DNA from 2 places in the Bordetella avium genome. Region 2 is predicted to be linked to the other one. Evidence: predicted binding sites of a transcription regulator. Region 2 holds the regulator's gene; the other holds the start of a gene.
What was found. Region 2 encodes FNR, which switches genes on or off when oxygen is low (the NO sensors DNR and NnrR bind a similar motif). Its sites were predicted from a motif close to TTGATNNNNATCAA; they were not measured.
Positions count from the first base shown of each region.

Region 1 (4,123 bases), 1.0 Mb from region 2:
GCGACCGGGCCGTCAGGCGCGCCATCCAGGAACTGGCGGACATAGGGGTCCTGCGACTCCGACAGCGTCTGGGGAGGCCCGGATGCCTTCATCTGTCCCTGGCCGACGAGGTAGACCTGATCTGCGATGGCGAATGACTCCTGGATGTCATGGGTGATCAACACGGAGGCACAGCGCAGGCGATCCGACAGGTGCCGGATCAGACGCGCCGTGATACCCATGGAGATCGGGTCCAGTCCGGCAAAAGGCTCGTCGTAAAGAATGAGTTCAGGCTCGAGGACGACGGCGCGGGCCAGGGCCACCCGGCGAGCCATGCCTCCGGAAATCTCGGCGACGCGCAAATGGGCGGCTGCGCGCAGGCCGACCGCATCGAGCTTGTCCAGCACCTTGTCGAGAATGTCGGCTTCGCTGGCGTTCGTGTGTTCTCGCAGCGGAAAGGCGACATTTTCAAAGACGTTGAGGTCCGTAAAGAGCGCGCCCTGCTGAAACAGCACACCCATGCGCTTGCGCAGGCCTTGCAGCGATTCGGGGCTGGCCTGGGCGACGTCCTGGCCAAAGGCCTTGACCACGCCGCTCTGAGCGGCGATTTGGCCCGTGGCCGCGCGCAGCAGCGTGGTTTTACCCGAGCCGGAGCCGCCCATGACAGCGACCACCTGGCCGGCGTGCACCTCTAGCGTAATGCCCGAAAGCACGGTGAAGTCGCCATACCCTAGCGCAACATCCTTGCAGGACAATACGAGTTCCGAGCTGTTGCGGGTAGAAACGGGCATGGGCAGCGGGTAGGGTTGCGGAATGCTCGAAGGCCTTTCCTGGGGGCACGATGAGGGTGCGACAATCCATCATTGTAGCCCGAGCCCCGTTTTCGCCCAGGGGTGCCGTATGGCTGGACTGCTGTTTTCCTGTTGTGGATCGGATTCCGTCAAGCCGATTCAAGAAATTGGCGTCTTGCCTTGCTAGGAAAAGCGCGCGACTGCGGGCCGCAATCCAAGCCCGTGTCCGAGGCGAAAAAAGGGGTGGGATGACCTCTGGCCTTTCCCGGCGTATCGACGCCGCGCTGGTTGATGCCAACCGGCAGGCCTAAGCCCGGTTTCAGACATAGAGAAGTAAAACGGGGCCGAAAGGCCCCGTTCCTGCCTTGGCTTGTCTGCTTTAGAAGCGATAGCCCACGCCCACCGTGGCAACCCAGGGGTTGATGCGGGCCGTGCCGATGCGTTCGCCGTCGAGCTTCACCTTGGACGAGATGTCGATATAGCGCAGATCGGCGTTCAGGAACCAGCGTTCGCTGAGTTTGACGTCTACGCCGACCTGGCCGGCGAGGCCCCAGGAGTCTTTGAGCTTGAGATTCGAGCCGGCCAGCGCGCCGCGAGCCTGGGTGTCAAAGAAGTGGGTGTAGTTCAGACCCACGCCAACATAGGGTTGCACCGTGCTGTCTGGCAGAAAGTGCCATTGCAGGCTGAGCGTAGGGGGCAAGTGCTTGGTTTTGCCGATGGTGCCTAGTCCGCTGCCGCGAATGTCATGCTCGAAAGGCCATGCGCCCAGCAGTTCGATACCCACGTTGCGCGTGGCCATGTAGGTCACGGTGAACGACGGACGGGTGCTGTTGTTCACGTCCAGATCGACCGAGCCGTTGAGCACGCTGCCGTTGTTGGATTGGGGGCGAACCTGGGTTACGCCTACCTTGACCAGCCAGTCCCCTTCCTCGTGGGCCAGGGCGGGAGCAGACAACATGGTGCCGCACAGCGCGGCCAGGGCGATGGCGCGACCGCGCCGGAAAACTGCTTGCATCTCTCTCTCCGTAAATTGATCCGTATGCAGACAGATTCGCAGAGCGTGGGCTTTACGGCTATGACCTGGGTCAAGCGACACAGAGATTTCTGATTTGTTCTGTGGAAGCGATGCCACAGTCGGCTTTAGCGCGGCACCGCGTAAGCATGGCGGAAGTAGTCGCGGATGGCGCGCATGGCCGGGCTAAGCTCGGTACCCCGGCGCCAGGCCAGGCCGACATTCATCGGCGGAATAGGGTCTTTCAGTTGAATGGTTTCGATGCGCCGCCCTTCCAGAGACCAGGGGCGGTAGACCATGTCAGACAGCATGGCGACGCCGCCGCCATTGGCCACCATGCTGCGCACGGCTTCCACCGAGGAGGTGCGCAGCCGGATATCGGGGCGAAATGGCGTGTCGGCCCAGTAACGCAGTGCGGTGTGAGCGGCTTCATCCACCGTGAGCATGATGAAGGGTTCGCGTGCGACGTCCTCGAGTGTGACGGTGTCGCGCGATAGCAAGGGGTGGCGGGCAGGCACCCAGAGGCGGCGCGGCGAGCCGAAGAAGTGTTCGACCGCCAGTTCGGGGTTGACCACATTGGAGGTCAGCAGCACCGCCATATCGTAGCGATGTGCGATCAGTCCCTCTTCGATGGCGTTGCGGTTCAGTTCGTGTAACTGGATGTCTAGTTGCGGATGCAGCTGTGATAAGCGGTTCAGGTGATAGGGGAGGAAATAGCCGATGACGGTATAAGACGCCGCCAGCAGCAGGCGGCCGGCCGCCCCTTCGGATGCGCCATTCATGTTCAGGGCTTCGTCCACTGAAGACAGAATGTGGTACGCATGATTGAGAAAAGCGCGTCCGGTGTTGGTCAGCGTCACGCCGGTCGCGCCCCGGTCAAAGAGGGACGATCCAACCGCGTCTTCTAGCTCGCGAATGGCGGTGGTGACGGCTGATTGGGAAATGCTGAGCTGGATGGCGGCCTGCGAAATCTGTCCGAGTTCGGCAGCCGCTACGAAGTATTTGAGCTGTTTCAGAGTCAAAGACATGGCGATCTTTATCTAAAAAATAGATATTAAGACTTAAAAATATCTGTTTTAGAAAAATAAAGCTCGCCAGGAATATCTAGGGAAATCCCTTAATTTTTAAGGGAACTGGAAAATTATCTGAAAATTGGCCGCGCTTTGTTATCTAAAAAATAGATATTGAGTGATTTAAAAAAAGAACTTTTTATTCATCAAAGCCTTGGCTACTGTTCCCACACTGCTGGCGCCAATGTGGCGCAGCACCTGGGAGACACATATTCATGACCAAGGCGAGCATCGACCTGAACTCCGATATGGGAGAGGGTTTCGGTCCCTGGAAAATCGGTGATGGCATTGATGAGCAGATCATGCCCCTGATCAGCTCCGCCAATATCGCAACGGGTTTTCATGCCGGCGATCCCAACATCATGAGCCGCACTGTGCTGATGGCCCGCGAGCACGGCGTGGGCATTGGCGCGCATCCGGGGTTTCGCGACCTGGCGGGCTTTGGCCGGCGTGATCTCAAAGAAAGCGCCGAGGGTCTGGTCAACGATATCGTTTATCAGCTAGGCGCGCTGCGTGAGTTTGCCCGCTTGCATGGCGTGCGCTTGCAGCACATCAAGCCCCATGGGGCGCTCTACATGCTGGCCGCGCGAGACGAGACGCTGTCGCGCCGTCTGGTGCAAACCCTGCGCGAGCTCGAGCCCACGCTCTATCTCTATTGCATGGAGAACTCCGTTACTTGCAAGGTGGCGCGTGAACTGGGCCAGCCGGTCGTGCGCGAGTTCTATGCCGACCGCGACTACGACTCCAGCGGCTCCATTGTTTTCACGCGCTATACCAAGGCGCTTGATCCTGCGCAGGTGGCGGCCAAGGTGTTGCGCGCTTGCACGGAGGGCCGTGTGCGTACGGTCGAGGGGCAGGACATTCCCATCGATTTTGATTCCGTCTGCATTCACAGCGATACGCCAGGCGCGCTGGAGTTGGTCGAGGCGACCCGCCAGCATCTGCAAGCGGCCGGAATCCGTATCAGCCCGCCGCCCTTCCCTGTGCTCTGAGCCATCCCCAGATTTTTATATTCCAAGGAGAAAAAAACATGTCGCAGCAAGACCTTCCCAGCCCCCTGCCCGGCACTTTCTACCGCAGCCCCGGTCCTGGCGAAGCACCCTTCGTCGAAGTCGGCAAGAGGGTGGCGGCCGGTGACATCGTGGGCATCATCGAGGTGATGAAACAGTTCAACCAGATCGAGACCTCTGTGGCCGGCGTCGTAGCCGAAATCCTGGTGGCGGATGGCGATCCGGTGGAAGCGGGGCAGCCGTTGTTGCGCATCGAGGGCT
Region 1 covers NZ_CP139969.1:114,542-118,664, forward strand. Annotated here, with positions in the region: gene U0029_RS00555 (ABC transporter ATP-binding protein) at 1-770, opposite strand, end outside; gene U0029_RS00560 (OmpW/AlkL family protein) at 1,150-1,785, opposite strand; gene U0029_RS00565 (LysR family transcriptional regulator) at 1,911-2,810, opposite strand; gene U0029_RS00570 (5-oxoprolinase subunit PxpA) at 3,068-3,844, shown strand; gene U0029_RS00575 (acetyl-CoA carboxylase) at 3,883-4,123, shown strand, end outside.
Region 1: a site for FNR is predicted at 1,846-1,859, ahead of U0029_RS00560 (OmpW/AlkL family protein). Genes of this name have one in related genera too.

Region 2 (4,123 bases):
CGGCCTGCCAGCGGGGCGAAGTCACCGATGCGAAAACCCTGACATGCATGCTGTGGCTGCAGAATGCGATGTCGGGCGCCTGGAAGCTAGATTGGCAGTCGGCATGAGCGGCTTTGAGGTCCTGCTGCTGCCTGCGGGCTGGCGTTTTCGCACCACGCCGGATACGCCCTTGTTGCTTGCGGCCAAGGCGGCGGGCATACGCATGCCCAGTTCCTGTCGCAACGGCACCTGCCGCAGTTGCCTGTGCCAGATGCGTTCGGGCGAGGTTAGTTACCGCATCGAATGGCCAGGCGTGGCGAGTGACGAGCAGGCCGAGGGCTGGATACTGCCTTGCGTCGCCTATGCTGAATCCGATCTCGAGGTGCATGCGCCACAGGCGCAACGCATAGGCCCTGAGGCAGCCGAGCCCGAAAGACGCTTGTTGACTGGGGCGCGGCGGGCTTAGCGCGCAAGGGGCAGGCAGGGCGCACCCTGTGGCAGCGGCGCGCTTGTTTCACCCAGCAAGGCGCGTGCGCCGCAGGTCGAACCGAACATCGCGGCCGCGTCATGTCCCACGCCCACGACCTCCTGTGCGTCGTGCTTGAGCTTGGGCCATTCGGGGTGGCGATGCAGGCTGAGTTGTTCGTAGCGCCAATAACCGAGCCCGCGCGCCCAGCGCGTGGCGCCCTGGGCTTCCGCGCCGCAACTCTTGTCCAGCGATTGATGCTCAGGATTATTGTCGGCCGAGCCCAATAGATATGTCACTTGCCGGTCGGCATAGCGGGCGGCGAGTGTCGAGCGATTAACCTCGTGCAAAAACGGCGGCAATTGATCCAGGCCGTATTTGTATTGGTTATAGGTGGGACAGATGCCTCGCTCGTAGGGGGCGAAGCCATCGGCGTGGGGCCGCTCAGCGCTCAGGTAGAGATAGGAAGACGGATTGGCGACCACATAGCGCACATCCAGTCCTTTCTCGCGCAGGTTTTCGTCCAGATTGTTCAGCACGGCATAGCGCTGAACCAGTTGAGCGCCGCCCGAGTGGCCCGCGATGACCACCGAGCGCAAGGCCGGCAGGCGTGCGCTGCTGGTGAGCTCATGCAAAAGATCATCCAGGACCTGCATGGAGCCCACGGGCGCGGGTCGGCCCTTGGCTGCCATGCTGGGCTCGCCATATTCCCAGCCAGAGCGGCGCCAGGCAGGCATATGGCTAAAGCTGGTGTCGATGCTGCTGGAAAACCTGGGCGCGACGATTAGCGTGTCGTTCAGGCGGGCGGGGTTGCTGCCTGTCAGGGAGGCAACCGCATCGTAATAGCGCGACGCATCACGTTTGACGCCATGCACGATGATGACCAGGCGGCGAATGCCTCGCAGATCGTCTTGCTGCAGATTTTTGCTGGTGTAAACCGGGAAGGGATAGGGGCTGCGACCCAGTTCTATCGTGCGCCAGGGCGGGGTGCGTGCCGGAGACGCCGCGACGGCGTCTTGGTAGGGATCGGCTGGCGCAGTGGTCTGTGCGGCGGCCGCATGCATGCCGGCCGTGGCCACTGCGAGGGCGAGCAAGCCACGGCGCAGCGTCATCGCGGCTTAGCAGTGCTCGTGGCCGAGCAATTGCCGCAGGCCGGCCAGATCGAGCAGGCGTACCTCCCGCTGGCTGATGCGGATCAGCCCCTCGCGTCCGAAGCGCGAGAATAGGCGGCTGACCGTCTCCAGCGTCAGGCCCAGATAATTACCGATTTCTTCGCGGCTCATGCGCAGCACAAATTCGGTTGATGAGTAGCCCAGGGTCGCATAGCGCTGCGACATATTTAGCAAAAATGCCGCCAGACGCTGCTCAGAGCGCATCGAACCCAAGGAGGCCAGCATCTGGTGCGAGCGGTTGATTTCGCGGCTCATGAGGCGGCGGAACTGCTGTTGCAGGCTGGGCAGATGCGCGGATACCCGGTCGATTTCGTTGAGGCGGATGACGCAGACCTCCGAGTCTTCGAGCGCCACGGCGTTCGAGATATGCTGGGATTCCAGCATACCGTCCATGCCGATGATCTCGCCTGGCAAATGAAAGCCGGTGATTTGCAACTGGCCCGAGGCATCTTCGAGTTGCGTCTTGAGCGAACCATAGCGCACGCCGTACACGGCATCCAGCGGGGTGCCCAGTTCGTAGAGCGTATGGCCTTTTTCTATGCGCACGCGCTCTTTGACGAGATCGTCAAGTTTCTCGACTTCGGCGGCAGCCATGCCAATCGGAATGCAAACATGGCCGAGCATGCAAGTAGAGCAATGCGCCGCATCAGGCGGAATGGGAACCCGTTTAAGCATTCTTGACCTCGTGTGGTAATGCACCGGCTCTATGAAGTGGCTCGGTTTATTTTTGATTGCCAGCATTGTAGTACTCCCTCCCGAGCCTCGTCGAACCGTCCTAAGCCGCGTGCAAACAGGGTGGCAAACGACAACGTTTGACCTTGACAGGCGCGGCGCGCGCTTTCCTTTCATCCGGGCTACGGCCTTTTCTGGGGGAGACGGCCGTTCACCGGCGCCAAAAAACGTATATGCTGATCAGGACGGCCGCGCGCAAGAGTGGCCGCGTAAGTCCTTGCAAGTCGATTTTCGGCGTGTGGTTGGGGGCTTGAAATGTCCCTTTCCGTCCACACATTCTTGTGATCAGGCCAGCTGAATGTGGTTTCGGGCTGGCTCACTCAACTGCCAACCGACCTTTATGCGATTCGACAAACTTACGACCAAGTTCCAGCAAGCACTGGCGGACGCGCAGAGCCTCGCCGCCCGTAACGACAACCCCTATATCGAGCCGGTACACGTGCTGTCCGCGCTGCTCGCAGACGCCGACAGTGGCGCGGCCAGTCTTCTGGCGCGCGCCGGCGTGGCCGTCAACCGGCTGCAACCTGCCCTGGATGCCGCCATCCGCGCCTTGCCACAGGTAGCGGGCAGCGACAATGTACAGGTGAGCCGCGATCTGCAGGGCGTATTCACGCGCACCGACAAAGAGGCCGCGCGCCGCGGTGACACCTTTATCGCCAGTGAGCTCTTCCTGTGGGCGTTGGCCGACGACAAGGGCGAGGCGGGCCGCATTCTGCGCGAAGCCGGGCTCCAGAAAAAAGCCCTGGAAACCGCGATCGACGCCGTGCGCGGTGGAGAAAAAGTCTCTGCCGCCGAGGGCGAGTCCAACCGCGAAGCCCTGTCCAAATACACGCTGGATCTCACCGAGCGCGCCCGTGAGGGCAAGCTCGATCCGGTGATCGGCCGCGACGATGAAATCCGCCGCACCATTCAGATCTTGCAGCGCCGCACCAAGAACAATCCGGTGCTGATCGGCGAGCCTGGCGTGGGTAAAACCGCCATCGTCGAGGGGCTGGCCCAGCGCATCGTCAACGACGAGGTGCCCGAGACATTGCGCGGCAAACGCGTGCTGTCGCTGGATCTGGCGGGCCTGCTGGCCGGCGCCAAGTTCCGGGGCGAGTTCGAAGAGCGGCTCAAGGCAGTATTGAAAGAGTTGTCGCAGGATGACGGACAGAACATCGTATTCATCGATGAGCTGCACACGATGGTGGGTGCCGGCAAGGCCGAGGGCGCGATGGATGCGGGCAATATGCTCAAGCCGGCGCTGGCGCGCGGCGAGTTGCATTGCATCGGCGCCACCACGCTCGACGAATACCGCAAATACATCGAGAAAGATGCCGCGCTGGAGCGCCGTTTCCAGAAAGTACTGGTGGGCGAGCCCGACGTCGAATCAACCATCGCCATTTTGCGAGGCCTGCAGGAGCGCTATGAAATCCACCACGGCGTGGATATTACCGACCCGGCCATCGTGGCGGCGGCTGAGCTCTCTCACCGCTACATTACCGATCGTTTTCTGCCGGACAAGGCCATCGATCTGATCGATGAGGCGGCATCGCGCATCCGCATGGAGATCGACTCCAAGCCGGAAGTCATGGACAAGCTCGACCGTCGCATCATCCAGCTCAAGATCGAGCGCGAGGCGGTCAAAAAAGAAACTGATGATGCGTCGCTGCGCCGTCTGGCTGCAATCGAGGAAGAGCTCGAACGCTTGCAACGCGAGTACAACGACTACGAAGAGGTCTGGAAGGCCGAAAAGGCCGCCGTGCAGGGCGCGCAATCCATCAAGGAAGAAATT
Region 2 covers NZ_CP139969.1:1,129,171-1,133,293, forward strand. Annotated here, with positions in the region: gene U0029_RS05350 (NUDIX domain-containing protein) at 1-107, shown strand, start outside; gene U0029_RS05355 (2Fe-2S iron-sulfur cluster-binding protein) at 104-445, shown strand; gene U0029_RS05360 (hypothetical protein) at 442-1,557, opposite strand; gene fnr (fumarate/nitrate reduction transcriptional regulator Fnr) at 1,564-2,292, opposite strand; gene clpB (ATP-dependent chaperone ClpB) at 2,690-4,123, shown strand, end outside.